4 regions of the Streptomyces sp. NPDC002574 genome follow, and region 2 is predicted to be linked to each of the others. Evidence: riboswitches for the same ligand, from Rfam matches in the RefSeq annotation. Region 2 holds a riboswitch; each other region holds the start of a gene.
The links. A riboswitch is a leader RNA that binds a small molecule or an ion and turns the genes downstream of it on or off. The one in region 2 is predicted to bind cyclic di-AMP.
Positions count from the first base shown of each region.

Region 1 (7,614 bases), on a different contig from region 2:
GCAAGGCGGGTACGTCCGCCTGGAGCCGCTCACCGCGGACCACGCGGACGGGCTGCTGCGTGCCGCCCGGGAGTCCCGCGACACCTACGGATTCACCTTGGTGCCGGAGGACCTGCCCGCGATGGAGCGGTACATCCAGGGGGCACTGGCGGACCAGGCCACCGGCGTCGCTCTCCCGTTCGCCGTGGTCGACATCGCGCGCGGCACCCTGATCGGCTCGACGCGCTTCCTGGACCTCGACTACTGGACCGCCACCCCCGCCTGGCCCGCGGGGCGCATCGCACCGCGCCCGGACGGGGTGCCCACGGTCGCCGAGATCGGCAGCACCTGGCTGTCCGCCTCCGCCCAGCGCACCCCCTGCAACACCGAGGCCAAGCTCCTGCTGCTCACGCACGCCTTCGAGACCTGGGGCGTGCTGCGCGTCACGCTCAAGACCGATGCCCGCAACGCCCGCTCGCGGGCCGCGATCGAGCGCATCGGCGGACGCTTCGAGGGCATCCGCCGCGCGCACGTCCGCGCGACCGACGGCACCGTGCGCGACAGCGCGTACTACTCCGTCCTCCAGGACGAGTGGCCCGGCGTCAGGGCGGCCCTGGAGGGCCGCCTGCGGAGGTCCTGACGCCGGCCAGGACCTCCGGGGCGGTGCGGCGCGGGACCTACGGGATCTCGACGCCGGCCTGCGCCGACAGGCGGTCGATCTCGGCGAGTTCGGCCTCGGTGAGGGGCGCGGCGTCGAGGGCGGCGAGGTTCTGGTCGAGCTGGGCCACGCTGCTCGCGCCGATGAGGACGGAGACGACGCGCGGGTCGCGCAGGACCCAGGTGAGGGCCAGCTGCGCGAGGGTCTGGCCGCGCTCGCCGGCGAGCTTGTTGAGGGCGTGCAGCAGCGTGAGCTTCTCGTCGGTGAGGGCGTCGCGCTTGAGGAAGTGACCGAGGGCCATGCGGGAGTCCGCGGGGACGCCGTCGAGGTATCGGTCGGTCAGCTGGCCCTGGGCGAGCGGCGAGTAGGCGATGAGCGCGGTCCCGGTCTCGCCGACGGCGTCGAGGACGCCCGCCTCGGGGCTCCGCTGCAGGAGGCTGTAGGCGGCCTGGTGGATCAGCAGCGGAGTGCCGAGCTCGCGCAGGATCTCGGTGGCCCGGCGGTGGGCGTCCGCGGGGTAGTTGGAGATGCCCGCGTACAGCGCCTTGCCCTGGCGGACCGCGGTGTCCAGGGCGCCCATGGTCTCCTCCAGGGGCGTGTCCGGGTCGAAGCGGTGGGAGTAGAAGACGTCGACGTAGTCCAGGCCCATGCGGCCGAGGGACTGGTCGAGCGAGGCCAGCATGTACTTGCGGCTGCCCCACTCGCCGTACGGGCCCGGCCACATGTCGTAGCCCGCCTTGCTGGCGATGAACAGTTCGTCGCGGTACGGGCGCAGGTCCTGGGCGAAGAGGGTGCCGAAGTTGGCCTCGGCCGAGCCCGCGGGCGGCCCGTAGTTGTTGGCGAGGTCGAGGTGGACGACCCCGCGGTCGACGGCACGGCGCAGCACGGCGCGCTGGGTCTCCAGCGGCGAGGTGTCGCCGAAGTTGTGCCACAGGCCCAGGGAGACGGCGGGGAGCAGGACCCCGCTGCGGCCGGTGCGGCGGTACTCCATTGATGCGTAGCGGTCTTCTGCGGCGAGGTAGGGCACGCGGGGGCTCCCGGTCGAGGTGTCGATGTAAGAAAATGTTCGGGATTGGGAGGCTACCCCTGGGGCTTCTGCCGTGTCACCCGGGTCCCGGGTCGCCCCACGCGCTGCCCGCGGCCCCGGTCGCACCGCCCGGGAGGTGCCGCCGGGACGCGGGGCCGGCCCGGGCTGCCCCGGTCTCCGGCCACCGGCGCGTCCCGGGTCCCGGCGGGCGGCGACGCCGCCGGGAATCGATGCGGGCCGGTCATCGGTTGTCCTGCTGGACACGACGACGGGTGCGGGCCTCATCACGCCATCCTGCAACGCGGGTTGGAACGCCCCATGTCATGCCTTATCCGGCATCGAAGGTCGTAAGCGGACATATGTATCCACAGTGCATGCGTAGGCAATAGGCACGTGATGGGTGTCACGCGACGAACACGCTCCGGCAGGCATGGGCCACCGAGCGTCGATTTATCTTCCCCGTATTCACCGCCTGTGCAATGCCGTTCGCCAGGGGTCATTATTTCGCCTACACAGAGCGGACACTTCTCACGTAACGTCACGGAATTCATTGATCGACTTGCCGGTCGGCGATTGCTGTGATTCCGGACCTTGCCGGGGCGCGATTGCGTCGTTTAGCTTCCAAGTCCCGCAGGCCGGATGCCGGCGGGAATTCTTCCGAGTGGAACGCCTAATCCTGCCGCCACTCGTAAGCCGGATGACAAGAACCGCACGGCAGGAGCGGGGGACCCAGGTAAGTGCCGTTCCGTGTCACGGGACGGCTTGGGGTGAAGTCGCAGCGACGTGCCTTTAGTCGGCATGCCTCAAAGCGGCCGGGCATCTCCAGCCCGAACCCGACAGCTCACCTCGTAGGCGTCGGAGAGGAATTCCCCATGCCCGCAAAGGGAAAGCACCGTCGTCAGCGGACCAATCGTTTCGTCCGCCTCGGCGCATTCGCCGGCACCACGAGTGCCGCGATCGCCCTCCCGGTCGTCGGCGCCGCCGGCGCCCACGCCGCACCGGTGAGCGTCTGGGACAAGGTCGCCAGCTGCGAGAGCACCAACAACTGGTCCATCAACACCGGCAACGGTTTCTACGGCGGGCTGCAGTTCACCCAGAGCACCTGGGCCGGCTTCGGCGGGACCAAGTACGCCGCCCGTGCGGACCTCGCCACCAAGTCCGAGCAGATCGCCGTCGCCGAGAAGGTGCTGGCGGTCCAGGGCCCGCAGGCCTGGCCGGTGTGCGGTCCCAAGGCCGGTCTGACCAAGGCGATGGCCGACACGTCGGCCACCCCGCAGAGCGTCGCCGGTTCCGGCACCACCACCAAGCCCGCCACCCCCGCTCCCGCGAAGGACACGCAGGCCTCCAAGCCCGCCGACTCCGCCTCCAAGCCGGCCACCGGCGACTCCTACAAGGTCGTCGGCGGCGACACCCTCTCCACCATCGCCGACGCCCAGGACGTGACCGGCGGCTGGCGCGAGCTGTACGCGGCCAACAAGTCCGTCATCGGCGCCGACCCGAACCTGATCTACCCGGGCCAGGTCCTGGCGCTGAGCGGCAAGGCCACGGTCGCCCTCCCGGACAAGCCCGCCGCGAGCACGCCGGCCCCGGTCAAGTCCACCACCTCGTCCGCCTCCGGCTACACCGCCCCGCTGGACCACGTCACGCTGGGCACCCCGTACCACCAGTCCGGTTCCATGTGGTCGAAGGGCTACCACACCGGTGTCGACTTCATCGCCTCCACCGGCACCAAGGTGAAGTCGATCGCCTCCGGCACCGTGGTCTCCGCGGGCTGGGGCGGCTCCTACGGCAACCAGGTCGTCATCAAGCACGCCGACGGCAAGTACTCGCAGTACGCCCACATGTCCTCGCTGTCGGTCTCGGCCGGCCAGACCGTCTCCGAGGGCCAGCAGCTGGGCCTCTCGGGCGCCACCGGCAACGTCACCGGCCCGCACCTGCACTTCGAGGTGCGCACCACCGCGTCGTTCGGTTCCGACATCGACCCGCTGGCCTACCTGCGGGCGCACGGCGTCAGCATCTGAGCGAACTGATCACCCGTCATCCGGCGCTGGCATGTGCCCTGTTCCCCGCATCGCGGGGGCAGGGCACTTGCCGTTGGCGAGTGACCGAAACGGATCGAATATTTCCATTTCTGGTTTCCTCTCGAACGAACGATCAGTAGCCTCTGAGCCAGGCGGCCGTCCGCACGGCCCGCTGCCCTGATCCCGACGAGCTGGAGCCGTTGATGGAGCGTCCTGCCTGGGCCCCCCAAGGCATCGACCTGTCCGTGCCGAGCGTGTCCCGCATCTACGACTACTACCTCGGCGGCTCGCACAACTTCGAGGTCGACCGGGAGGCGGGGCGGCGGGCGATCGAGGCATTCCCGGGCCTGCCCAAGATCATGCAGGCCAACCGGGCCTTCATGCGCAGGGCGGTGCGCTTCGCGGTGGACGAGGGCGTCACCCAGTTCCTCGACATCGGCTCCGGCATACCCACCTTCGGCAACGTCCACGAGGTCGCCCAGGCCGCGAGCCCCGGCGCCCGCGTGCTCTACGTCGACAACGACCCGGTCGCGGTCGCGCACAGCCGCGCCGTGCTGGACGGCAACGAGGAGGCCGTGATCGTCGCCGCCGACCTGCGCTCCCCGCGCGACATCCTCGACAGCGAGGAGGCCGGCCGGCTGCTGGACCTCGACCGACCGGTGGCGCTGCTGCTGGTCGCCGTCCTGCACTTCCTCGAGGACGCCGACGATCCGGCCAAGGCCGTCGCCGAACTGCGCGACGCCCTCGCGCCGGGCAGCCTGCTCGTCCTCACCCATGCCTCCATGGAGGGCGGCCCTCGCCGGCCCGAGGAGGGCGAGCGGGTCCAGAACGTCTACCGCAGCGCCAGTTCACCGCTGATCATGCGTTCACGCGAGGCGGTGGAGACGTTCTTCGACGGCTTCGACCTCATCGCACCCGGCCTGGTCTCGGCCCCGCTGTGGCGGCCGGACGGCGCGGACGACGACGAGCCCGACCCGGTCGTCTTCAGCGGGTTCGCGGGCGTCGGCCGCAAGGCGTGACCGTGACCACGGAACCCGACCCGGAACCGGAACCGGCCCCGGAGCCCGCCGACAGCCTGCGGCGCTTCGCGATCATCTGGAGCCGGGCGATCTATCCGGCCACCGCCACCTCCATGACCCGCGGCGAGTTCGAGGAGTACCTGCTCCCGCTCGCCGCGCGGCTGGAGGCGGCCCTGCACGCCCAGCCCTTCGACCCGCGCGCCGGCGCGGAGATCGGCGCGGCGCTGGTGGCCGCGCACTGCACGGACCCCGAGTCGCTGCCCCGCATCCTCGGCGTCGTGGACGCCTACCTGCTGCTGTACTCGCCGCCGGACCCGTCGCTGCCCGCCGACGAGGGCCGCACCCGCTCCGCCCGGCTGCAGCACTGGATAGCCTCCGGCTACGCGCGCGCCCTGCAGGAGCGGACCAGGACCGAGCAGGAGGCCCTGTCCCGGGCGGCGCTCACCGCCCGCATCGCCGTCGAACAGGCCCTCCACGAGAGCGAGGTGCGATTCCGCGCCATCTTCCAGGGCGCCTCCATAGGCATCGGCATCGCCGACATGGAAGGCCGCATCCTCGACGTCAACGACGCCCTCACCACCATGTTCGGCGGCCTGGAACGCCGCATCCTCAGCAGGAACGTCTACGACTGGGTGCACCCGGAGGACGCCCCCGAGGTCTGGGAGATGCAGCGCCAGCTCAACCGGGGCGAACGCGACCGCTACAGCGTCGAGAAGGCGTACTACCGCCCGGACGGCACCGCCCTGTGGACCAATCTGACGGTCTCCCTGCTCCGCGACCACGCCGGCGTCCCGCAGTACATGCTCGCGCTCACGGAGGACATCACCGAGGAGCGCCTGCTCAACGAGCGCCTGCGGTACGAGGCCACGCACGACGCGCTCACCGGGCTGGCCAACAGGAACCTGTTCTTCGAGCGCCTGGAGCAGGTGCTCGGCGGGCCGGACGGCTCGCGCGTCGGGGTCTGCTACCTCGACCTCGACGGCTTCAAGGACGTCAACGACAGCCTCGGCCACGCAGTGGGCGACCGACTGCTGGTGGCCGTCGCCGAGCGGCTGAAGGCCTGCGTGACCTCGTCCGACCAGCTCGTCGCCCGGATCGGCGGCGACGAGTTCGCGGCGCTCGTGGTCAACCCGGCGAGCCGCGCGGACGTCACCGGCCTCGCCGACCTCGTCCTCGCAGCGCTCGCCGACCCCATCCGCGTCGACGACCGCGAACTGTCCGTGCGGTGCAGCATCGGCATCGTGGAGGGCCAGGCCGGCAGCCTCGGCCCCGCCGAGGTGCTGCGCAGCGCCGACATCACCATGTACCGCGCCAAGGCCGCCGGCGGGAACCGCTTCGAGCTCGCCGACCCCGACTCCGACGCCCGCGCCATCACCCGGCACGGACTCACCAACCGGCTGCCCATCGCCCTGGAGCGCGGCGAGTTCTTCATCGAGTACCAGCCGCTGGTCCGGCTCGCCGACGGCAGTGTGCGCGGCGCGGAGGCGCTGGTGCGCTGGTGCCATCCGGTGCACGGGGTGCTCGGTCCCGACCGGTTCATCCCGCTGGCGGAGAGCACCGGGCTGATCGTGCCGCTCGGCCACTGGGTGCTGGAGCAGGCCGCCTGGCAGGCCCGCGACTGGCAGTTCCCGCGCAGTGACGGCCACCCGCTGCGGATCAACGTCAACCTGTCCCCGGCGCAGTTGAGCCACCGCGGCCTGGTCCCGGAGACCCTCGCCGTCATCAAGGACGCGGGGCTGGAGCCGACCGCCCTGTGCCTGGAGGTCACCGAGAGCGCCTTCATCGGCGCCGACGAGGAACTGCTGCGCCCGCTGCGGGAGTTCGCCGACCTGGGCATGGCCATCGCGCTGGACGACTTCGGCACCGGCTACTCCAACCTGGCCTCGCTGCGCCGGTTGCCGATCACCACGCTGAAGCTCGACCGCTCCTTCACCCGCGGCATGCAGCAGCACCCGGCGGACCCGGTCGACGTGAAGATCGTCGAGGTCGTCGTCGACCTCGCCCACACGCTCGGCCTCTCGGTGACCGTCGAGGGCGTCGAGACCGGCACCCAGGCCGAGTACCTGCGGGCCCTCGGCTGCGACACCGCCCAGGGCTGGTACTACGCCAGGCCCGGCCCCCCCGACCGTCTCCACTCGCTGTCGCTGGTCGACGCGACGGCCTGAGCGGACGGGGCGGGTGGCGACCGGTGCGGCTCGCCGCGCGGTGGGCTGTGACGCCGTGCAGGCCGGGCCCGCCCGACCGCCTCTGACCGCGAGGGTCTGAACGTCTGGCGCCGGCGAGGGTCCGGCCGGTCCGGCTCCGCGGGGAGGCGGTCCTGGGTCGGGCGGTCGCGCGGGTTGCCGGCCGATCGCCTTTCCTGGCTGTCGCTGGTCGATGCGACGGTCTGAGCGGACGGAGAGTGCAGGGCGCACGCCGGCGGGGTCCCGCCGGGGAGGCGGTTCGGTTCGCGGTGCGCCGGCCCGTGAGCGGACGTGCGGTCGGGCGGTCGCGGAGAGCTCGCCTGGGCTGTGACGCCGTCCAGGTCCGGGCGGTCCCGTTCGGAAGGCCGAGCGGCGCGGGCGGCCTGTGACAGGGAGGGTGCGGTTCGTGTCGCAACCCGGCACGGAACGTGGCGGATTCGCTCCTAATCCTCCAACCCGCCGAGAAAATCGCGCAGTACGCCCTCGAAGGCCTCGGGACGTTCCAGGTTGGGCAGATGCCCGGCCCCTTCCACCACCGCCAGCCGCGATCCGGCCACGGTGCGGTGCATGGCCTCGGCCTCGGCGACGGGGGTGAACACGTCGTCCCGGCCGACGACGATCAGGGTGGGCACGCGGACGGCGGCGAGCACGTCGCCGTAGTCCGGGCGCAGGGCGCGCCCGCGCAGCGCGGCGGCGGCGCCCTCGGGCGGGGTGCCGCGCATCATGC
Region 1 covers NZ_JBIARB010000008.1:453,159-460,772, reverse strand. Annotated here, with positions in the region: gene ACFYXS_RS22210 (GNAT family N-acetyltransferase) at 1-619, shown strand, start outside; gene ACFYXS_RS22205 (aldo/keto reductase) at 657-1,664, opposite strand; cyclic di-AMP (ydaO/yuaA leader) riboswitch at 2,322-2,532, shown strand; gene ACFYXS_RS22200 (transglycosylase family protein) at 2,537-3,685, shown strand; gene ACFYXS_RS22195 (SAM-dependent methyltransferase) at 3,889-4,704, shown strand; gene ACFYXS_RS22190 (putative bifunctional diguanylate cyclase/phosphodiesterase) at 4,701-6,869, shown strand; gene ACFYXS_RS22185 (alpha/beta fold hydrolase) at 7,331-7,614, opposite strand, start outside.
Region 1: another riboswitch for cyclic di-AMP. It lies ahead of ACFYXS_RS22200 (transglycosylase family protein); the one in region 2 lies ahead of ACFYXS_RS18550 (M23 family metallopeptidase).

Region 2 (7,614 bases):
GCCACGAGTCCACTGCTCGGTCCCGGCACGTCATATCAGGACGTAATTCGGGACGCCCGCTCGGCCGCCACCGCGTCGGCGACTCGATGTGCGACGTCTTCGGGCGGTTCGTGCTCCCAGAACCTCAGGACCGTCCACCCTGCCGCGCTCATGTGGGCCGTGGTCTCGTGGTCACGTGCCATGTTCTTGTCTAGCTTCGCGCGCCACCATTCGGCGTTCGAGCGCGGGCTCGTGGCGTGCTGCGGGCAGCCGTGCCAGAAGCATCCGTCGAGGAACACCGCGATCTTCAGCTTGCCGAAAGCGATGTCGACGCTCCTGCGCGGCATGCCCGGCACGGGGACGTGCACCCGGTAGCGCAGACCACTGCCGTGCAGTATCCGGCGAACGGCCAGTTCCTGAGCCGTGTCACGAGAGCTCTGCCGGCTCATGCGCGCCGCGACGGCCGGTGAGGATGCTATCGGGGGCATGGGACCAGTATGGCCGCGTCGCCCGGCCCCGGCGGCGTTGCCAGGCCGATGTGCCCAGCGGCAATTCGTCGCCTGATCTTGTTGCAGAACTGCCGCTTGAAGGTTCCTGCACCACTCCCCGGAGCGACCTTGTGTCACCGCCGTGCAACACGGCGTACCCCGTGATCCACTCCTCCCGTTTCCGGTGCATCCGCAGTTCAAGAGCATCGGAGGAGTCCCCATGGAGCGAGCGAACGTTGCAGCGCGGTACGTCGCGCTGGTGATCACCAGCGCGACCGCCCTGTTCATTTCGTCGACTTCACCTGCGTCGGCCTCAGCCATTGGCTACGGAAAAGTCGCGGGCTACTGCTTCGACATGAAGGGAACCCAGGTCTGCGTCCCGGCCACTACCATCGGGCACTTCATCCAGGGTTCGAGCCGCACCATCACACGCCAGGAGGCGTCCATTCAGGACACTCTCGGCGCAGACACGGCCGGCGGCCGGTGGTGCAACTGGCGGATCGACTGGCGCTACTCCGACACAGATGGCCGCACATATCTCACGAGTCGGGGGCCTGAGCACCCGAAGTGCGCGTACATGAGCTCCCTGGGCCGCATCGACACGACGCGACGGACGTTGAAGCACTACGGAAAAGCCTGCGCCGACTTCATCGCGGGAGGGACCAGGCGCGGGACGCAGTGCCACAACATCATCGACTAGCAGGTCGGGAGCAGCACAATGGGCAATGGTTTTCAGAGCGCACTAGGCAGCAGGTTGGTGCGCTGGTTCCTGGCCGTGACCCTGAGTTTCGTCGTCGTCGCGATCTTCGTACCGCTGTGCCTGGCGTTGCTCCCAGGCGGTGTGCAGGACTCGCTCTCGGACGCCACTGTCGGATGGATCGTCCTGATCGTAGGCGTAGCGCTCAGCGCGATCGTCCTGTGGTGGACCTCGTCCCGCGACAGTGCTCAGGAACGCAATTAGGCCCGGGGCTACCTCATTCATCCCCACCCCACAAGCAACACCCGTGAATTGACGGCGCCGTGAGCCCGTGTCGGGGACTGTGGGCGGGCGTTGAAGCACTGACGGGAAAGTCCCGGTGCCTGAGCAAGGTCACGGAGCAAGGCGGAATCCCCATGAGCGACAAGTCGTCGAGTACACGGCAGGGACGGTTGGTGCGGTGGCTGCTGGCGGCGGGGGGCAGCTACCTGTGCGCGATGTTCGTCGTGCTGGGCGGGCTGTCGCTGCTGCCGAAGCACACGCAGACGTCGCTGTCGGAGACCGCCGTGGGGTGGGCGGTCCTTGGGGTGGCGACGGCGATCTTCGTGGGGTTCGCGGGGCGGCGCAGCGGGAGGTCGTGAGGGAGGCGGGCCACCCGCGCCTCACGTTCGCATCCATGCGCGCGTGCCGAAGGAGGCGCAGGAGCGGGAGGCGGTGGTGGCCGCGGAGCGAAGGGTGGTGGTGAGGAGGGCGGGGGTGAGGCGGGTGCGGACGTGGGTGAGGAGGGCGTGGGCGAGGGCGCCGTGGAAGATGTCGCCGGCGCCGAGGGTGTCGGCGACGGCGGTGGGGGCGGGGACGGGGACTTCGCCGCCGGCCCACAGGACGGGGAGGGGACCGCGGGTGACGATCGGCCAGGGGACGCCGGCGCCGCGGAGGAAGGCGAGGACGTCGGCGGGGGACGACGTGCCCGGGGGGCGGAAGTCGGCGGAGCAGACGGCGAGGTCGGTGTAGGGGAGCAGGGGTGCCGTGCCCGGGCGCCAGCTGCCGGCGTCGAGCAGGGTGGGGATGCCCGCGGCGCGGGCGTGGCGGACCGCCGGGAGGGCCAGCGCCGGGTGGTGGGCGTCGACCAGGACGAGGTCGGCGGAGGCGACGATCGCTTCGAGGTCGTCCGGCGGCGTCGGCTGGGCCGATGCCGGGGAGGCCACGGCCCGGTCGCCGGTGGACTCGGTGACCAGGATCGTGGAGACGGCCGGCGGCTCCGGGGAGTCCGCGGTGAGGTTGAGGACGGCGACGCCGAGCGCCGCGAGGTCCTCGTCGATCGCCGTGGACAGCGGATGGCCGCCGAAGGCGGTGAGCAGGACGGCCTCGCCCCCGAGGTGGGCGAAGGTCGCCGCGGCGTTGGTGGCGGGCCCGCCGGCCGCGATGAGCTGGGACGAGGCGGTCAGCTTCTCGTTGGGGGCGGGGACGCGGTCGACCCGCGTGATGACGTCAAGTGTGCAGAGGCCTACGAAGAGCGCGCGCATGGGCGCATAGTGGCATCGGGGGGTACGCCACGGGGGCCATCCCGTTTACGCGCCTCCTACGGGTAGGGGTGCACCATTTTTCCCGTACCCCCGACGCGGAGTGCTCACGGACCACTACGCTGTGTGCTCAGCAATGGTGCGCGGGGAATGCCGTAAGCAGGAGGACCGCATGGGGAACGCGCGACCAGGTGGGGCAGGTCCGGCGGACGTCGAGGTGGTGCTGGCCCGGGCGCAGAACGCGTTCGAGATCGACGACGTCGTGCTGGGGCGGCTGGAGACCGCGCTGATGGGCTGCACGGAGCTGGCGTCCTTCCGCCAGCGCAAAGGGCCGCCACGGCGGTTGAGCCGGCGCACGCTGCGCCACACGTTCCTGCTCGCGGACGGCGGCACCCAGGTGCTGTGGGAGATCGAGCACAACACCGGCCCCGGCGAGGACCCGCTGTACGAGGTGTACGCCGACCCCGAGGTGCTGCTCGCCGCGCAGCATGTGATCGACCTGCGTTTCGGCGAGCCCGCGCCGCAGGAGCTGGAGGCGGAGGCCGCGGAGTGGCTGGCCCGGCTGCCGCGGGTCGGTGCGGAGCCGCTGCCCGGTCCGAGGCAGTACATGCGGGAGGACTCCGCGGAGCACGCCTGGCGGCTGCTGCGGCGTGCCGAGAACCGGGACGCGCCCGGTGACGACCTGCGGGTCCGGCTGGGCTCGGCGGTCGGTCACGACATCGCGTACGTCACCGGCCGGCACACCCGTATCGGGACCGGCCGCGTGGTGGGCTGGACGCTGTACGAGCACGCGTTCCTGCTCGCGAGCGGCGAGGAGCTCAGCCTGTGGGAGGTCGAGCACACCATGACGCCCGACGGGCGGCCGGTGTGCGAGGTCTACGCGGACGAGACGGTGGCCTGCGACGCGGCGGACGTACGGATGGAAGCGCTCTAGCGCCTTTCCCGGCCATGGCGCCGCCGCGCGTCCCCGGGGCGCGCGGCCTTCTCCCGTTGCGGCCTTCTCCCGTTGCGGCCGTCTCCCGTTGCGGGCGCTCCGCAGCCGGGGGAAATTGGGCGTAGAGGGAAACGGGAGGTTCCCATGACGGTCCTGGCGGAGGTCGAGTTCCCGGGCGTGACGGCCCTGCAGTACGAGGAGGCCAATCACCGCGCCGGATTCGGCCCCGACCATCCCCCCGCCGGATTGCTGGCCCATGCCGCCGTGATCACCAACGACGGTCTGCGGATCGTGAACGTGTGGAACTCGGCGGAGGCGCTGGAGGCCTACCTGGTGATCATGATGCCCGCCGCCAAGGAGTCCGGGTTCCCGGAGCCGAGCGGGCCGCCGCGGGTCTCGGAGCTCTACAACTTCCTCGTCCCGTAGGTCACCGGCGCGGAAACGACGGACCGGCGGCCTGGTGTCGGGGGTGTCACCAGGCCGCCGGGGTCCGTACGCAGAGCGTCAGCTCAGGATCACGGGGTCATGCCCATGCTGCGCAGCCACGGCATCGGGTCGATCGGGTCGCCGCCGCCGGGGCGGACCTCGATGTGCAAGTGCGGACCGGTGACGTTGCCGGTCGCGCCGACGCGGGCGATGGTGTCGCCGGTGGAGACCTTGCCCGAGGTGATGAGCATCGAGGAGAGGTGGCAGTACCAGAGCTCGGTGCCGTCGTCGAGGGTCAGGATGATGCGGTAGCCGTACGAACCCGCCCAGCCGGCCGAGGTGATGGTGCCGCTGTGGATGGCCTTGGCCGGGGTGCCGGTCGGGGCGGCGAAGTCCTGGCCGGTGTGGGTGTTGGCCCACAGGGAGCTGGACTGCCCGAAGCTCGCGGTGAGGGTGTACGAGGTCAGCGGCAGGGTGTAGCTCTTGGCGAGCTCTGCCAGCCGCGCGGCCTCGGCCTTCTTCGCGGCCTCCTGGGCGGCCTTCCTCTTGGCCGCGGCCTCCTCGCGCACCTGCTGCGCGGCGGCGGCCTTGGCCGCCTTGGCGGCGGCCTGCTGCTGCGCGGCGGACCGCGCGGCCGCGTCGGCGGCGTTCCGCTGCTGCTGGGCCTGGTCGAGGATCCGGGTGCGCAGCGCCTCGCCGGCGCCCGGGGTCAGGGCCTGGGCGACGGGCTTGGCGGTGGGCTGGCTGTCCAGCAGAGAGCCGAGCCCGGGCACCTTGGCCACCTCGGGCAGGTTGGGGAGGGAGACCGGGAGCGGGTTCTTGCCCTCGGCGGTCGCGACACCGCCGACGCCGAGCACCGCCACGGCCGCGACGCCGAAGACCGCCGAACCGCGGCCCAGGGTGCGCTGCTTGGCGACCCGGTGCCGGCCGCGGACGGGGGCGGTGGACTCCTCGGTGGGGTTCCACGGCTCGGCGGCCGGCTCGGGCTCGCCGAACGGGGAGAAGGCCTGCGTGGTGTACGCGTCGCGGGTGTCCGCGTCCGGGGCGGGGCCGGCCTCGGGGGCGTCGTACGCCTCGTCGACGAAGGCGGCGGCCTCGACCGCGCTGCGCGGCTCGGGCACGGGTGCGACCGGCTGGAAGGGGGCGACCGGTTCGGCGACGGGGGCGGGGGCCGCGGCGAGTGCTTCCTCGACCCAGCCGGCGGCGAAGTTCCACTCCGCGGTGTCCCAGCCGTCTATCGCGTTCTTCGTCGGCGGAGTCTGCTCGGCGGCCGGGGGATTCCAGCCGGCGGCCATGTTCCACTCGGCGGTGTCCCACTCGGGGTTGTGGTACCCGGTCCCTTGTTGCTGTTGTCCGGGTATCAGGGCAGGCTCGTTCGACGCCACGCGGGCGCACTCCTTTCCTTCCTTCTCGCCTACCGGGTTAGCTGACGGGTTCGGAGCAGGAAGGTCTCCTACGAGGACCGTGAAGGCCCCCGATTCACCCCAGGAAGTGGTTCCCCGGTTCCCGCGGACGGGATTCGGCAAGCGCACGGCGCCGCCCTGGCGGGCGACGGGTGACCGCGCTGCGTTATCGAACGTTAATAGAGGCGGCACCCAATTCCAAGCCGCTTCGGCGAGTTCGCACTGGGAATCTATGGGGATGGAACGGGCATTTATCCACATTCCGCTGTGACTGCCGTGACCAACGGGAGATGTGAGTGTGCATCAGTCGTTATGCGGAAGGGAGTGCTCTGCTCACGAGGAGTGAGGGTCACCCCGGACCCCGATCGCCCAACGACCCTTTCCTGCGGGCCCCGAGACCTCGCGCCGCACCCTCCGCCGCGCCGCGCGTCGGGAGCCTGCGGTGCACTTCACGCCACTGGGCGCGGCTGAAAGCAACGCGGCGGACGGCGGCCGCGGGGGCGGCGCGGAGCGCGGCGCGCGTGCCGGCGGGACGCGGCGGACGGCGACAGCGGGGAGGGCTTCGGCACCGCGGCCCCTCGCGCATCCCCCCGCACCACTCGACGGCGGCGTGAGGATCGTCACCCTTGACACCCCAGGGTGCGGCATGCTCGCCGCGAGGCAGGTAGGGAAACCCATGCGAAGCGGGGCATGTCGGTCCCGGCGGCGGCCCGCATGCTGATGTGTCATCAACCGCGGGGTCGCCGAGGGGCCGTTGCCACGGCCGCCGACCGCCCTGTCGGGGATGGCCTGGGGCGTACGGCCGGAGCCGGCCGGGAGCGGCGGGGAGCCCCCACGCCCCCTATGCGACGGCCGCGAGGGTGCGTCATCATGCCCGAGTACGGCGGATTCGCCCGATCTTGGAGGCTGGCATGAAGCTGGGCAAGGCACTGGCCAAGGGCTACGCGGAGGAGACCGGCGACGAGCCGCCCGGTGTCGCGAAGGAGCTCGACGTCGCGACGGCCGTGACGGCACGGACGGCCTCCGGCACGGACGACACGCCAGCGCGGGAGCCCGAGAGCGCCGAGGCCGCGGTCCGGTGAGGTACGGGCGCCGCTTGCCGGAGGAGCGGCCGGCGGTGCCGCCGACGGGCTGGAAGCTGGCGTTCCCGATGCTCTCCGCGGACGGCACACACGTCGGCTTCCGAGGCGTCTCCCTCGGCGGGCGCATCGTGTACGGCGTCCTGGACGACGCCCGGTGCGGCTACGGCAGGCGGCACGCCAGCCCCGCCCGTGGCTGCGACTGCGGCTTCTACTGTCTGCACACGGCCGCCGAGGCGCAGGCGCTGACCTGCGCCACGGACTGCGGTGACGCGGTGATCCTCCAGGTTGGCGTGCTGGGGGCGTACACCCGGTACGAACGCGGCATGCGCTACGCCCGGCAGCGGGTGCGCACCGTCCGTATGGCGGCCTGCCGCTGCGGCCGCCCGGCGCGGGTCTTCGTGCGCGACGGCACGGGCCTGCCGGGCTGGCGCGCGCTCCAGGCCAACTGCCACGCGTGCGCGGCGGGCCTGTGGGTGCTGACCCCGGCGGAATTCGGCCGTCTCGCGGGCCCCGGCGTCAACGTCACCGGCGAGGCCCCGCACCCCGCCGACAGCGCCCCGCCCCTGCGCCAGCAGCTCGCCGCCGAGGCGGCCGCCCTGCGCGCCCGCCTCGACCACTTCCAGGAACGCCTCCGCCACCTGGAGGACGGCGCCTAGTGCCTCCCGGAGCGCTGCCCCGCCCCGCGTCGCCGGCCCCGCGAGCCCCCGACCTGGGCGGGGACGCGGGGCCGGGCGGAGGTATGACCGGCCGCCCATACTGGAGGACATGGAGCACAACGCCGAGCTCAGGGAGTTCCTGCGGACCCGCAGGGCACGGCTGAGCCCTCAGGACGCGGGGGTGGCGGTCAGCGGCACGGCGCGCAGGGTGCCGGGGCTGCGGCGGGAGGAGCTGGCGCGGCTCGCCGGTGTGAGCACCGACTCGTACACCCGTTTGGAGCAGGGCCGGCACCAGAATGTCTCCGACGCGGTGCTGGACGCCGTGGCCCGGGCCCTGCGGCTGGACGCGGACGAACGGGCGAACCTCTTCGAGCTGGCGAGGCCGCGCCGCGCCGCCCGCCGCCGCCCGCCGCACCGGCCCCAGCGGGT
Region 2 covers NZ_JBIARB010000007.1:234,607-242,220, forward strand. Annotated here, with positions in the region: gene ACFYXS_RS18515 (very short patch repair endonuclease) at 36-467, opposite strand; gene ACFYXS_RS18520 (hypothetical protein) at 688-1,167, shown strand; gene ACFYXS_RS18525 (hypothetical protein) at 1,225-1,428, shown strand; gene ACFYXS_RS18530 (hypothetical protein) at 1,581-1,805, shown strand; gene ACFYXS_RS18535 (PfkB family carbohydrate kinase) at 1,827-2,687, opposite strand; gene ACFYXS_RS18540 (DUF6227 family protein) at 2,857-3,618, shown strand; gene ACFYXS_RS18545 (hypothetical protein) at 3,763-4,044, shown strand; gene ACFYXS_RS18550 (M23 family metallopeptidase) at 4,134-5,429, opposite strand; cyclic di-AMP (ydaO/yuaA leader) riboswitch at 5,441-5,579, opposite strand; gene ACFYXS_RS18555 (hypothetical protein) at 6,359-6,529, shown strand; gene ACFYXS_RS18560 (hypothetical protein) at 6,565-7,185, shown strand; gene ACFYXS_RS18565 (helix-turn-helix domain-containing protein) at 7,295-7,614, shown strand, end outside.

Region 3 (7,614 bases), on a different contig from region 2:
GGCGTCCGGGTCTCGCTGGAGGTCCCCGCCTCGCGCCTCGACAAGGCCCTCGGCCTGATCGCCGACGCGCTGCGCGCCCCGGCGTTCCCGGAGAGCGAGATCGAGCGCCTGGTCGGCAACCGCCTCGACGAGATCCCCCACGAGCTCGCCAACCCGGCGCGGCGCGCCGCCATGGCGCTGTCCAAGGAGCTCTTCCCCGCCGAAATGCGGTGCTCCCGGCCGCGCCAGGGCTCGGAGGAGACCGTCGCCCGCATCGACGCCCCGTCCGTCCGCGCCTTCTACGACGCGCACGTACGGCCGTCCACCGCGACCGCGGTCGTGGTCGGCGACCTCACCGGGATCGACCTCGACGCGCTGCTCGGCAGCACCCTGGGGGAGTGGAGCGGCAAGCCCGCCGAGCGCCGCCCGCTGCCGGCGATCACCGCGGACGACACGGCCCGCGTGATCATCGTCGACCGGCCCGGCTCGGTCCAGACGCAGGTGCTCATCGGCCGCACGGGCTCGGACCGCCACGACCCGGTCTGGCCGGCCCAGGTGCTCGGCACGTACTGCCTCGGCGGCACGCTGACCTCGCGCCTGGACCGCGTGCTGCGGGAGGAGAAGGGCTACACCTACGGCGTCCGCGCCTTCGGTCAGGTCCTGCTCTCCACACCGGAGGGCACCGGCATCTCGCTGCTCGGCATCAGCGGCTCGGTGGCGACCGACGTCACCGCGCCCGCCCTGGCCGACACCTGGCAGGTGCTGCGCACCCTGGCGGCCGAGGGGCTCACCGACGAGGAGCGGGACGTCGCCGTCCAGAACCTCGTGGGCGTCGCGCCGCTGCGCTACGAGACGGCCTCGGCCGTCGCGGGCACCTTCGCCGACCAGGTCGAGCAGTCCCTGCCCGACGACTTCCAGGCGCGGCTGTACGAGCGCCTGGCGGCCACCGGCACCGTCGAGGCCACGGCCGCGGCCGTCGCCGCGTTCCCGCTCGACCGGCTCGTGGTCGTGCTGGTCGGTGACGCCACCGCGATCGCCGACCCGGTCCGCGAGCTCGGCATCGGCCCCGTGACGGTCGTCACGGGCGCCTGACGCCACCCGCCCGCAGCGCGGCCCCGGACGCACCAGCGGCGCCCGGGGCCGCGTGCTGTCGCCCGGCGGGCGCGGGCTCAGGGCTGGAGCCGTGTGGCGCCCATGGTGACCCTCATGCCGCTCGGGAGCCGCCCGTCGGGGCCCGCCAGGGCGGCCGCGCGACCGAGGAACTCGGCGCGCAGATCCGCGGTCCGCTCCTCGTCGAGGACTTCCATGTCGTAGTAGGTCGAGGAGAGGGCGGACCAGACCTCCGAGGGTGTGCCGTCCATGCCGATGACCACGGTCCGCCAGGACAGCGGTGCGAACCCGAGGGGTCCCAGCAGAGCGTCCAGCCCCTCCCGCCCGCGTGTCCTGCGGTCGCCGAGCCGCGGCAGGCGGCGCTCGGGCGCGGCGGCCTCGAAGTGCGGTACGGCCAGCGTGAGGAAGAGGTCCACTCCCTCGCCGGGGACGGGCCCGCCGCCGACGGCGACGGCCAGTGCGCCGCCCGGGACGAGCACCCTCGCGGCCTCGGCGCAGACCTGGTCGGGGTCGGACATGAGCATGAGCGCCATGTGCGACACCACGGCGTCGAAGGAGCCGTCGGCGAACGGCAGCTCCTGAGCGCGCCCCCGCCGCAGATCGGCGCCGGCCAGCGCGGGCCGCCGACGGGCGAGGGCCAGCTCGCCCTCCGACAGGTCGATGCCGGCCAGGACCCCGGCCCCCCGCCCGGCGAGCAGTTCCAGCAGGGCGCCGTCCGCGCAGCCCAGGTCCAGGACGCGGCGGGCGCCGGGGACGTGCTCGGCCAGCACCTCGTAGGTCGTGCGCCCGTCACGGGTGAGGGCCTCCTCGACCCCCGCCGACTGGAGGCCGGGACTCCGGTCGTGAAAGGTGCGCAGGAAATCCTCGGCGGCACGGGCCGCGGGCGTCGTCGCCCCTGATGTCGTGGTCACGCGGGGACCCTACGCACGGTGCCGAGCGCCCCGGCGTCCCTACGGCGGACCCGGAAGGTGACTCCGGTCACGTGTCCCGGGGCGCGGACCGGGCCGGTGGCCAGGGGCCGTCAGGGGGCGTGCGGGGCATGCGGGGAACTGCGGTTTTGTCGCTCGGGGGGCGGTTGGGACCGGTTGGGGGCCGGTGTGGCATCCCGCACAAAAGGCCGGATTTTTTTGGAACGGCCGCGGGGGCGCGGTTAGCGTCCTCGGGTTGTCCGGCGGAATCAGCCGCCTCCCGCGGCACCGGAGCAACGATCGCCGAGTCCCCGTCGGGCGTGAGCCTGGGGAGCCGGGGACCCATGTGAGTCGTCCCCTGGGGTGAATCGGGCCCGCCCTCACCGGGGCGCCCGTAGGAGACCTTCCTGCTCCGAACCCGTCAGCTAACCCGGTAGGCGAGAAGGAAGGAAAGGATCTCCGCCTGCCCATGGCGTTCACCATACGTACCACCGTCGCCTGCGCCGCCGCGCTCACCGCCGTCACCACCGGCACGCTCACCGCCTCCGCGCAGGCCGCGGAAGCCGAGCGTTCCGCGTTCGCCAAGTGCGCCGCCGTCAGCGGCGACATGGCGGCCCACCTCGCCGAGCAGGCGGAAGCCCAGCACAGGGCGGCGGTCTCCGCGGCGAAGAAGCAGCACGCGGCACACGTCGCGCACGTGACGAAGGTGCGGGCCGCCAAGAAGGCCGCGGCCGCCAGGGCCGCGAAGGAGGCCGAGGCGGCCGCCAAGTCGCGCGTCCAGGCCGGGGCCGCGGCCCGCGGCGGCGCCGCACATGCCTCGCGCTCCCAGGCCCGTACGTCCCTGACCTCCTGGATGCTGCCCGTGCACGGCGGCATCGGCACCCCGTACCACGCGACCAGCAGCCTGTGGTCGTCCGGCTACCACACGGGCGTGGACTTCCAGGCGGCCATCGGCACCCCGGTGCACGCCGCCGGCGCCGGCACGGTCGTCGAGGCCGGCTGGGGCGGCAGCTACGGCAACAACGTCGTGATCCGGCACGCGGACGGCATGTACACCCAGTACGGCCACCTGTCCTCGATCGGCGTCGCGGTCGGCCAGACGGTCTCCGCGGGCACGCGGATCGGCCTGTCGGGCGCCACGGGCAACGTGACCGGCCCGCACCTGCACTTCGAGGCCAGGACCACCCCGGCGTACGGCTCCGACGTCGACCCGGTGGCGTACCTGCGCTCCCACGGCGTTCTGTTCTGACCTTTCCGGCCCTCCGGCCTTTCCGGCCTCCCGGTCCATCTCCCTCCCCCCACCCGAAGGCCCCGGCTCCCCCCCGCCGGGGCCTTCGGCACACCGGGAGCCGTGTCCAAAAACGTTCCATGAATTCACGACCGCCGCCGGAATCGGCCGCGTGCTGGAATAGAGTCGCCACGGAAACGCCGGCATCTGCGTTACGCGGTGATTAAACGGCAGCCGCCGGCAGGCAAGGGAAGGAAACCGGCGATGTGGGACCGGACGTGAACGGGACGGGCGGCGCGGGGCGCCGTATTTCCGCCCAGGCGGTGTGCACGGCGATCCGTGACGACATCATCAGCGGGCACTTCGCGCCGGGCACCCGGCTGACCGAGGAGCAGCTCGCCAAGCGCTACGGGGTGTCACGGGTCCCGGTCCGCGAGGCGCTGCGGACCCTGGAGTCCGAGGGCTTCGTCCGCACCCGCAGGCACGCCGGCGCGTCCGTGGCCGAGCCCACCGACCAGGAGGCCGCGGACCTGCTGGAGATCCGCGGCCTGCTGGAGCCGCTCGGTGCCGCCCGCGCCGCCCAGCGGCGCACGGAGGCACACGTCAAGGTGTTGCGCGGGCTGGTGCGGCTCGGGCAGGAGCGTTCCGCGCGCGGGCAGTTGTCCGATCTGCCGGCGCTGGACGGCTGGTTCCACGAGACGCTGGCGCAGGCCTCCGGGAGTCCCACGCTGGTGGCGCTGCTGACGCAACTGCGGCACAAGATCGCCTGGGTGTACGCGGTGGACTCGCCGGGCCGCGCCGCGGAGTCCTGGGAGGAGCACGGATCGGTCGTGGACGCCGTCGCCCGCGGTGACGCGGAGCGTGCCCGCGCGGCGATGGCCGGCCACGTGGAGCGCGCCGGCTCGGTGCACCGGCTGCGCCGTCCGGAGCGCGCGGGCCGCGGCGCGCCCCCTCGGTGAGGAATCGGAAACATGCCGTACACGAACCGAGCGATCACGTTTAACAATGGTGCCGTATACAGCTGAGAGAATAGGGGCGCACTGTATTTTGCGTCCCTTATTCCGTCGCGTGCGGCGTCGAATTCAGCAGGTGCCGAAAAGGCCGGGGACGCGAAATCCGGACGGATTTCGCGTCCCCGGCCCACAGGTCCGGCGACCGGGTCAGACGGTCTCGGGAAGCTCTTCCAGTCCCTCGGACACGAGCTTGGCCAGGCTGTCGAGCGCGGCGTCGGCGCCCTCGGTGTCGGAAGCCAGCACGACCTCCTCGCCGCCCGCGGCGCCCAGGCTCAGCACGGCGAGCATCGAGGCGGCGTTGACGGGGGCACCGTCGGCCTTGGCGATGGTGACGGGGACGCCGACGGCGGTCGCGGCGCGGACGAAGATCGCTGCGGGGCGTGCGTGGAGGCCCTCGGCCCAGCCGACGGTGACGCGGCGCTCAGCCATGGTGTTGTCCTTCGGGTCGTTCCAGGGTGGTCTAGACCACCAGTCTGCCACGTCGGGCGCACCGGTCGGTCCCTTCCGTCCCTGACATCGTCGCACCGATCCCGTGCCCCCCGATGGCCGTACCCTGGCCCCATGACGACCCCGCCGCCCACGGAAGAGCGTGAGTACCCGGTCCACTGGGAGGCGGACGTCGTCCTGCGCGACGGCGGGATCGCCCATGTCCGGCCGATCAGGCCCGACGACGCGGGCCGGCTGGTCAGCTTCTACGAGCAGGTCTCGGACGAGTCGAAGTACTACCGCTTCTTCGCGCCCTACCCGCGGCTGTCCGACCGGGACGTGCACCGCTTCACCCACCACGACTACCGCGACCGGGTGGGGCTGGCGGCCCTCGTCGGCGGCGAGTTCATCGCGACCGTCCGCTACGACCGTACGGAGACCGACGAGGCCGAGGTCGCCTTCCTCGTCCAGGACGCCCACCAGGGCCGCGGCGTCGCCTCCGCGCTGCTGGAGCACATCGCGGCCGTGGCCCGTGAGCGCGACATCCGGCGCTTCATCGCCGAGGTGCTGCCCGCCAACCGCAAGATGATCAAGGTCTTCACGGACGCCGGCTACACCCAGCAGCGCAGCTTCACCGACGGCGTGGTCCGGCTCGAGTTCGACCTCGAACCCACCGAGCAGTCCGTCGCCGTCATGCGCGCCCGCGAGCAGCGCGCCGAGGCGCGGTCCGTACGGCGGCTGCTCAGCCCGTCCTCGATCGCCGTGATCGGCACCGGGCGGCGGCCCGGAGGCGTCGGCCGCAGCGTGCTGCGGCACATCACCGAGGGCGGCTTCGCCGGCCGGGTGCACGCGGTGAACCGTTCCTTCGACGCCGGCCTGCCGGTCCTGGAGCCCGAGGGCGTCCCGGCCCACCGCTCCGTCGCGGAGATCCCCGGACAGGTCGACCTCGCCGTGATCGCGGTCCCCGCGGAGAATGTCGCCGAGGTGGTCGACGAGTGCGGCTCGCACGGCGTCCTCGGCCTGCTCGTCCTGTCCTCCGGCTACGCCGAGTCCGGCCCGGAGGGCAACCGCAGGCAGCGCGCCCTGGTCCGCCAGGCCCGTTCGTACGGCATGCGCGTCATCGGGCCCAACGCCTTCGGCGTCCTCAACTCCGCCGCCGACGTCCGGCTCAACGCCTCACTGGCCCCCGAGATGCCGCAGGCCGGGCGGCTCGGACTGTTCACCCAGTCCGGGGCCATCGGCATCGCCATGCTGTCCGGACTGCACCGGCGCGGCGCCGGGCTGTCGTCCTTCGTCTCCGCGGGCAACCGCGCGGACGTCTCCGGCAACGACATCCTCCAGTACTGGCACGACGACCCGGCCACCGACGTCGCGCTGCTCTACCTCGAAACCCTCGGCAACCCGCGGAAGTTCTACCGCCTCGCCCGCCGCACCGCCGCCGTCAAACCGGTCGTGGTGGTCAAGGGGGCCCGCCACTACGCGGCCACCCCGCCCGGTCACACCGTGCCGGTCACCCGCATCCCCGACAGCACCGTCTCCGCGCTGCTGCGCCAGGCGGGCGTCATCCGCACCGACACCGTCACCGAGCTCCTGGACACCGGGCTGCTGCTGTCCTGCCAGCCGCTGCCGTCCGGACCCCGCGTCGCCGTCCTCGGCAACTCGGAGTCGCTCGGCCTGCTCACCTACGACGCGTGCCTCACCGCCGGGCTGGAACCGGGGCGCCCCACGGACCTCACGACCTCCGCGGCGCCGGAGGACTTCCACGCCGCGCTCGGCGCCGCGCTGCGCGATCCCGCCCACGACGCCGTCGTCGTCACGGCCATCCCGCGCGTCGGCGACGAACTGCAGGGGCACCCCGAGGCCGGTGACGACCCCGACCTCGCCGCCGCCCTGGAGCGCGCCGTCGCCGAGACAGGCGGCGGCAAACCCGTGGCGGTCGTCCACACCGCGCTGGAGGCCATGGGCACCCGCCTCGCCGCCGCCGGCATCCCCGCCTACGCCGCCGCCGAGCGCGCCGTGAAGGCCCTCGCCCAGGCGGCCGGCTACGCCCAGTGGCGCCGGGACGCCGGGACCCCCGGCAGGGTGCCCGAGCTCGACGACGTGGACGAGGCCCAGGCCCGCCTGGACGTGGCACGACTGCTGAAGGACACCGGGGAACGGGCTGCGGACGGCGCCCCCGGCGTCACCCTGGACGAGGCCTCCGCCGCGGCGCTGCTGGCCCGCTACGGGATCGCCGTGCGCGCCGCGCTGCCCGCGCCCGATGTCGCCGCCGCCCTGGACGCCGCCCGCCGCCTGGGCTATCCCGTGGCGCTGAAGACCACCGCCCCGCACCTGCGCCACCGCGCCGACCTCGGCGCCGTCCGTCTCGACCTCGCCGACCCCGACGACCTGCGCCGGGCGTACGAGGAGCTGACCGCGCGCCTGGGCAAGCCCGAGGAGCTGCACCTGGTCGTGCAGGCCATGGCGCCGCGCGGGGTGGACACCGTCGTCCGCGCCACCGTCGACCCGGGCGCCGGCGCAGTGCTGTCCTTCGGCCTGGCAGGTGCGGCCTCGGAACTGCTCGGCGACACCGCGCACCGCCTCGTCCCCGCGACCGACCGGGACGCCGCCCAGCTGGTGCGCTCCATCAAGGCCGCGCCGCTGCTCTTCGGCTGGCACGGCGCCGAGCCGGTCGACACCGCCGCCCTGGAGGAGCTGCTGCTGCGGGTCTCGCTCCTGGTCGACGACCTGCCCGAAGTCGTCTCCGTCGACCTCGAACCGGTCGTCGTCGCCGCCGAGGGTCTGACGGTGCTCGGCGCGTCCGTGCGGCTCGCGCGCCCCCCCGCTCGAACGGACCTCGGACCACGCGCACTGTCGTCCTTCTGAACACATGCGCCGCACTAGGATGGTGCGCATGGCGAAGACCGGTACGACCACTCAGGGGCTGCGCGCGGCGATCGAGCGCAGCGGC
Region 3 covers NZ_JBIARB010000004.1:150,428-158,041, forward strand. Annotated here, with positions in the region: gene ACFYXS_RS10535 (M16 family metallopeptidase) at 1-1,071, shown strand, start outside; gene ACFYXS_RS10540 (class I SAM-dependent methyltransferase) at 1,149-2,000, opposite strand; cyclic di-AMP (ydaO/yuaA leader) riboswitch at 2,289-2,451, shown strand; gene ACFYXS_RS10545 (M23 family metallopeptidase) at 2,467-3,246, shown strand; gene ACFYXS_RS10550 (GntR family transcriptional regulator) at 3,492-4,184, shown strand; gene ACFYXS_RS10555 (HPr family phosphocarrier protein) at 4,386-4,667, opposite strand; gene ACFYXS_RS10560 (GNAT family N-acetyltransferase) at 4,800-7,529, shown strand; gene ACFYXS_RS10565 (DUF5998 family protein) at 7,558-7,614, shown strand, end outside.
Region 3: another riboswitch for cyclic di-AMP. It lies ahead of ACFYXS_RS10545 (M23 family metallopeptidase); the one in region 2 lies ahead of ACFYXS_RS18550 (M23 family metallopeptidase).

Region 4 (7,614 bases), on a different contig from region 2:
AGCAGTCCGGCCCGTTCGAGGTACTGGTCGGGCGAGGAGGCCAGGGCGAGCTGCATGGCAGGATCCACGCCGCCGCTGCGGTACTGGGCGGTGGCGATCGAACCGAGTCCGTCGCGGGTGCGGTTGAGGCGCTCGGTCCTGCGGGCGAGTTCGTCCTGCAGGTCGTCGATCCGGTGCTGGACCGTGTCGGCCTTCTCCTTCGCCCCGTTGTACCGCTCGGTGGCCTGCTCGGCCTCCTGGTAGAGCCGGTCCACCCGGGCCTTGGCCTCGGAGGTGGTCAGCCGTGGTTCGGCGTGCCCGGTCTCACCGAACACCGTCACCGAGGCCGCTCCCGCGATGGCGAGGGTGGCGGCCGTGCGCGCGGTGGAGCCGGTGAGAGTGCGCTCCTTGGGCTTTCTGTGCGACGCCACGCGCCGTCACTCCTTCCGAGCTGCCGGACTTGCTGCCCGCGGTCCGGCGGCGGACGGACGGGGAGCCGCGCCGCCGCCGGACCTTCGGCGGGGGTGGCCGATGCCGACGACGAGTCCCGCCGGCAGTGGGGATCGGCCACCTGGGGCAGGACGCTAAACCTGTGCGTCGGCAGCCGGCGGTGGAGTGTGCGGGACTGGTCCGATTCGGCCACTACCTGATCCCCGATGACCGCTGTTCGACGGGTGACCTGGTCATTCGCGGTCCAGCCGTGACCGATGCGCCGGAAGGGGCCCACCTCGGTGCCGAATGCTGATACGGGCGTGGTTAGGGTCCTGAGCCATGGACGTACTCATCAACCTCGTCGTCGGCCTGCACATCATCGGCATCGCCGCCCTGCTCGGCGGCTTCCTCACCCAGATGAAGGCCATGGGCCGCGGCGACGCGCGCTTCGTGCCGGGCATGCTGCACGGGGCGCTCACCATGCTGGTCACCGGGGCGCTGCTGGTCGGGCTCAACCAGGCCGACGACCAGCCGGTGAACAACGTCAAGATCGGCGTGAAGCTGGCCGTCCTGGTGGTCGTCCTCGGCCTCGTCTACGTCAAGCGCGACGACGAGAAGGTGTCGGCGGCGGCCTTCGGCGCCGTGGGCGCGCTGACCACCGCCAACATCTTCATCGCCGTGCTCTGGACCTGAGCCCCTCAGCGGGGAGGCGGGGGACTCAGGCCATCCGGGCGTAGCCGTAGATCGGCATCTCGGTGATCGGGGCGATCTTCACCACGGTTCCCGTGTGGGGCGCGTGGATCATCTGGCCGCCGCCGATGTAGAGGCCGACGTGGGTCACGTCCGAGTAGAAGAAGACCAGGTCGCCCGGTTGCAGCTGGTCCGCGGTGACGCGGGAGCCGAAGTCGACCTGGTCGTAGGTGGTGCGGGGGATGGAGACGCCCGCGGCGGCCCAGGCGCCCTGGGTCAGGCCGGAGCAGTCGAAGGAGTTGGGGCCGGTGGCCCCGTACACGTAGGGCTTGCCGATCTGGGCACGGGCGAAGTCGATCGCCTTCTCCGCCTTGGCGGCGTAGGTGCCCGACGCCGTCGAGGTCGTGGTCGAACCGCCTCCCGCGACCGACGTGCCCCCGGCCGCCTTCCGCGCCGCCTCCTCCTTGGCGGCGATGGCACGGGCCTTGTCCGCGGCCTCCTGCTCGCGCTTCTTCTCCAGTGCGGCCAGCCGCGCCTTCTCCTGGGCCGTCAGGGTGTTGAGCAGTTGCTGCGCGGCGGCCAGCTTCTGCTTGACCGCCCGCTTCTCCGTCGCCAGCCGCGTCTGCGCCTCGGTGAGCTTCTGCAGGCTCTGGACGGCCTCCGTGCGCTTCTGCGTGGTCGCCTCCTGCTGCGTGCGGAAGGCCTCCATCGCGTGCTCCTGGCGGTCGGACAGGCGGTTCATCAGGTGCGCCTGGTCCAGGAACTGCTGCGGGTCGGAGGTGAGCAGGAAGGTCGTCGTGCCGTCCAGACCGCCGCCGCGGTACTGGGCCGAGGCGTACTCGCCGATCGTGCGGCGGGCGTCGTTGAGCGTCTGCGTCCTGCGGGCCACCTGGTCGAGCAGTTGGTCGGCCTGCGTCCGCTGCCTGTCGGTCTGCTCCTTGGCGCCGTTGTAGCGCTCGGTGGCCGCCTCGGCCTGGTGGTAGAGCGCGTCCACCTTGGCCTTGACCTCGGTGATGGACGGCTTGTCGGGGGAGGCGGGCGCCGCGCTGGCGCTCTCGCCGAGGAGGGTGACGGTCGCCAGTGCGGCGGTCGTGAGCCCCACGGCCGTGCGCGGGCCGGGGACGGTGAGCATGCGGGGGCGCGGCTTGCGGTGCGTCGCCAAGTCGGACGGCTCCTTCCGTGGACCGCCTACCGGGTTAGCTGTCGGGTTCGGGCTTCGGAAGGCCGCCCTACGGTCGTCCGGGCGCACGCGCGGTGCGCCCGTACGGACCGATTCACCCCAAAGTGGTGGGTCCCCGGCTCCGGCGGTCGCCGGACTCAGCGGAGGCGGCCGTGACGGCTCGGTCGCCGCCGTTCGGTGCGGACCGCCTGAGGGGGCACGCTAGTCAACTGGGGTGGCTCCTGGGAAGGCTGGTGTTCGAATTGTCCGCAATCATTTCGTGACCTTTACGCATCCGGGCCGTTGCCCGCCCCTCCGGTGGTACTACGGCGGCCCTCTCGCACCCCTCCGGCGGCTGCCCGGCGTCCCTCCGGCCGCTCTCCGGCACGCGCCGCCGCGGGCCCCGCGTCCGCCGGGCTCCTCGAAGCGGCGCACCGGTGTCGGTCCCACCGCCTAGACTCGGGAGGCGATGAGCAGCCTCTTTGACGACAGCTTCCTGGCCGGCTTCGAACCGCGGGAGGAGCACCCGCCGCCCCCCGAGGAGGAGGCCGAAGCGGTTCCGCACGACCTCTTCGAGGGGCGCTTCGACGCGCCCGCGGACCGGGACGCCTACTACCGGGACGGCGCGCCGCGCCCCGCCGTCGACCCCGCCGCGCTGCTGGACGGGCTCAACGAGCAGCAGCGCGCCGCCGTCGAGCACACCGGCTCCCCGCTGCTCATCGTCGCGGGCGCCGGCTCCGGCAAGACCCGGGTGCTCACCCACCGCATCGCCCATCTGCTGGGCGCCCGCAAGGTGCACCCCGGTCAGATCCTGGCGATCACCTTCACCAACAAGGCCGCCGGCGAGATGAAGGAGCGCGTCGAGCAACTCGTCGGCCCGCGCGCCAATGTGATGTGGGTCTCCACCTTCCACAGCGCCTGCGTCCGCATCCTGCGCCGGGAGTCCAAGAAGCTCGGCTTCACCTCCAGCTTCTCCATCTACGACGCGGCCGACTCCAAGCGCCTGATGGCGCTGGTCTGCCGCGACCTGGACCTGGACCCCAAGCAGTTCCCGCCGAAGTCCTTCAGCGCCAAGGTCTCCAACCTCAAGAACGAGCTCATCGACGAGGAGACCTTCGCCGACCAGGCGGAGAACCCCTTCGAGAAGAAGCTCGCCGAGGCCTACGCGATGTACCAGTCGCGGCTGCGCGAGGCCAACGCGCTCGACTTCGACGACATCATCATGACCACGGTCAACCTGCTCCAGGTCTTCCCGGACGTCGCCGAGCACTACCGGCGCCGCTTCCGGCACGTCCTGGTCGACGAGTACCAGGACACCAACCACGCGCAGTACACCCTGGTGCGCGAACTGGTCGGCACGGCGAGCGGAGACGCGCAGGAGGGCGGCGAGGGGCCGGCCGAGCTGTGCGTGGTCGGCGACGCCGACCAGAGCATCTACGCCTTCCGCGGCGCCACCATCCGCAACATCCTCCAGTTCGAGGAGGATTACCCCCAGGCGCGCACGATCCTGCTGGAGCAGAACTACCGCTCCACCCAGAACATCCTGACCGCCGCCAACGCCGTCATCGAGCGCAACGCCTCCCGCCGCCCCAAGAACCTGTGGACGGAGGCCGGCCAGGGTCCGGTCATCACCGGCTACGTCGCCGACCAGGAGCACGACGAGGCGCAGTTCATCGCCGACGAGATCGACCGGCTGACCGACGCGGGCGACGCGCGGCCCGGCGAGGTCGCGGTCTTCTACCGCACCAACGCGCAGTCCCGTGTCTTCGAAGAGGTCTTCATCCGCGTCGGCCTGCCGTACAAGGTCGTCGGCGGAGTCCGCTTCTACGAGCGCAAGGAGGTCCGGGACGTCCTGGCCTACCTGCGCGTGCTCGCCAACCCCGAGGACACCGTCCCGCTGCGCCGCATCCTCAACGTGCCCAAGCGCGGCATCGGCGAGCGCGCCGAGGCGATGATCGACGCCCTGGCCTCGCGCGAGCGGATCTCCTTCCCCGCGGCGCTGCGCCGGGTCGACGAGGCCTACGGCATGGCCGCCCGCTCGTCCAACGCCGTCAAGCGCTTCAACGAGCTGCTGGAGGAACTGCGCACGGTCGTCGACTCCGGCGCCGGCCCCGCCACTGTCCTGGAGGCGGTGCTGGAGCGCACGGGCTACCTGGCCGAGCTCCAGGCCTCCACCGACCCGCAGGACGAGACCCGCGTCGAGAACCTCCAGGAACTCGCGGCGGTGGCCCTGGAGTTCGAGCAGGAGCGCACCGAGGAGGAGCCCGGCACGCTCGCCGAGTTCCTGGAGCGCGTCGCGCTGGTCGCCGACTCCGACCAGATCCCGGACGACGAGGAGGGGGGCGGCGTCATAACGCTGATGACCCTCCACACCGCCAAGGGCCTGGAGTTCCCCGTGGTCTTCCTGACCGGCATGGAGGACGGGGTCTTCCCCCACATGCGCGCGCTCGGCCAGACCAAGGAGCTGGAGGAGGAGCGCCGGCTCGCCTACGTCGGCATCACGCGGGCGCGGCAGCGGCTGTACGTGACGCGGGCGAGCATGCGCAGCGCGTGGGGCCAGCCGTCGTACAACCCGCCCTCCCGCTTCCTGGAGGAGATCCCGGAATCGCTCATCGAGTGGCGGCGCACGGGGTCCTCCCCGACACCGTCCGCCTCGGTGTCGGCGGCGGCCTCGATGCTGTCGCGGTCCTCGTCCAAGGGCGGCCCGTCCGGCTTCGCCACCCGGCGTACCCAGGACCGGCCGGTCATCGCGCTGACGGTGGGGGACCGGGTCAACCACGACACCTTCGGGCTGGGCACGGTCGTCTCCGTCGACGGCAGCGGTGAGAAGGCCAAGGCCACCATCGACTTCGGCGACGAGCGGCCGAAGGTGCTGCTGCTGCGCTACGCGCCGGTGGAGAAGCTCTAGCGGACCGGGATTGCCGGTGCGGCTTCCCGTGGGGGAGCCGCACGGGCGCCTGGACGTACTCTGCAGGAGGGGCTCAGCGCGGGTCGAGGCCGTGCTTGAGCAGCCACGGCAGCGGGTCGATCGCCGAGCCACCGGCCGGGCGGACCTCGAAGTGCAGGTGCGGTCCGGTGGAGTTGCCCGAATTGCCGGAATAGGCGATGACCTCGCCGGCCTTGACGCTGCCCCAGCGGATCTTGGTGCTGCTCAGATGGCAGTACCAGGTCTCCGTGCCGTCGGGCGCGGTCACTATGGCCATGTTGCCGTAGGCGCTGTTCCACTGCGTGCGGACGGTGCCGTCGGTCGCGGCCATCACGGGCGTGCCGTAACTGACCGGGAAGTCGATGCCCGTGTGGACCGACATCCAGTTGACGCCCGCCTGACCGAAGTACGCGCTCAGGCCGTGCTCGGTCACCGGGAGCAGGAACTTCGGGCGCAGCGCCTCCTTGCGGGCGGCCTCCTGCGCCTTCTTCTTCCGCTCCGCTGCCTGGCGCTCCTTGATGTCCAGGCGCTCCTGGGTGCGGCTGGCGCGGGAGGCGAAGTCGTCGACGTCCCGGTTCACCCCGGCCAGCTGCTGGTCGAGCTTGGTGGTGGGCGTCTTGGCGCCGCCGACGATGCCGTCCGCCTGCGTCGTGCTGGTGTCGCCCTCCTCCGTGTTGACGGTCACGGCGGCGGCGCAGGCCGCGACGCCCATGACGGCGACGGAGGGGACGGCGACGGTCAGCAGCGCCGAGCGGCGGGCCGGGCGGCGCCGGCGGCTGCCGGCGCGGGGGCGCGGGAGGACGGGCGCGCCGTCCGGGTCCCCGTCGTATCCGGTGTCGTCGGCGCGGTGCGCGGAGTCGTACTCCTCTTCCGGCTCGGCGGGGTGCGGGTCCTCGGCGTCGTGCTCGTCGAACGGGTAGGCGTCCTCGCCGTCCGCCCAGTCCTCCGCGGCGGTCCCGTGGGGACCGGCCTCCGGCTCGCGGGCGTGGGGCACGTACGCCTGGGGTTCGTGCGGGAGGTGTTCATGGGGGAGCGGCTCGTGCGGGAGGGCGGGCTCCGGCTCCTGGTACTCGTACACCGGGGCGTGCTCGTACGCCGTGTAGTCGTACGTCTCGGCCGCGGGCTGCGCGTACCAGGTGCCCGTGGCCGCGCCGGCGGGGTCGCCGTAACCGGCCGTGGGGTCCTGGGGCTGCCAGTAGGCGGTCGCGGTGGTGTCCCACGAGCCGGTGGCCTGGGTGCCGGTGTCGTACGCGGGGTACCCCTGGCACGAGCCGAACAGCGGGTCGTCATCCGTGTGGACAGCGCCTGCGGACGGGTACGAGGCGCTGGAATAGCCCTCGTGCCCGTAGGCGTTGTACTCGGGGGCATACCCCGACGGGTGACGGTCGTTCACCGCTTCTCTTTCGCCTCGGCAGCAGGAGAATTAGCGGCGACTGTATCCCCCTGCGGCCGACGGCGACAATCTTCGGCGGGATCCCGGCAGGGACGATGCGTTGTGTTCGATGGCGTTTCGATGCTTATGGGGGCAGGTCCGTCAGGCGGCGTCGACGGCGCCGGACGCCCGTTCCTCCCCGAGCAGCGCCTGCCGGATGCCGGCCGCGATGGCCGCGTGCACCGGCATGGTCAGATGCCCGACGCCCGCGACGTGCACATTGCGGGCGATGAGATCCGGGTGGTCCAGGCGGGCCGCCTCGACCGGGCTCATCATCTCGTCCCAGTCGCTCCAGAACGCCACGTAACGGGTACGGCAGCCGGGCGCGGGCTCGGCCAGTTCCTCGATCAGGTCGGAGTTGGGCCGCATCTGCCGGACGATGGGGTGCGGGTTCAGCAGCGGCGCGGCACGGGTGCCGGAGTGCGGGGTACCGAGGGTGATCACGGTGCGGACCCGGCTGTCCCCGCCCAGTCGCTGTGTGTAGTAGCGCGCGATGAGCCCGCCGAGGCTGTGGCCCACGATGTCCACCTGGCTGTGCCCCGTCTGCTCGCAGATCTGCTCCACATGACGGCCGAGCAACGCCGCGGCCGTACGGATGTCGCAGGTCAGCGGGGAGTAGTTGACCGCCTGTACATGCGGCCAGCCGTGCCGCCGCAGGGACCGGCGGAGCATCGCGAACACCGAACGGTTGTCCACGAAGCCGTGCAGCAGCAGCACCGGTGGGTGGCTGCGGCCCGCGGTGGGGATGCGGGTCGGTTCCTCCGTCTCGCCGACCGGGGGTTCCGGCCCGCGCTCCTGGAAGATGCCGGTCGGGTACAGGAAAACGTGACCGGTCAGGATGGCGATCTCGATCGCCGCGGCTCGTACGTAGGCCGCCTGACGCACCAGACGGTCTCCGACACCGAAAGACAGGACGCCCATGGCCTACCTCCCGTGCGGCACACGGAGACGGCTCTGTCCCCCGTGCGCCGAGAACGCGAAAGCCCGCGTCGCCTG
Region 4 covers NZ_JBIARB010000010.1:18,684-26,297, forward strand. Annotated here, with positions in the region: gene ACFYXS_RS24700 (NlpC/P60 family protein) at 1-410, opposite strand, end outside; gene ACFYXS_RS24705 (hypothetical protein) at 751-1,104, shown strand; gene ACFYXS_RS24710 (NlpC/P60 family protein) at 1,130-2,263, opposite strand; cyclic di-AMP (ydaO/yuaA leader) riboswitch at 2,271-2,434, opposite strand; gene pcrA (DNA helicase PcrA) at 2,730-5,168, shown strand; gene ACFYXS_RS24720 (peptidoglycan DD-metalloendopeptidase family protein) at 5,242-6,579, opposite strand; gene ACFYXS_RS24725 (esterase/lipase family protein) at 6,721-7,539, opposite strand.
Region 4: another riboswitch for cyclic di-AMP. It lies ahead of ACFYXS_RS24710 (NlpC/P60 family protein); the one in region 2 lies ahead of ACFYXS_RS18550 (M23 family metallopeptidase).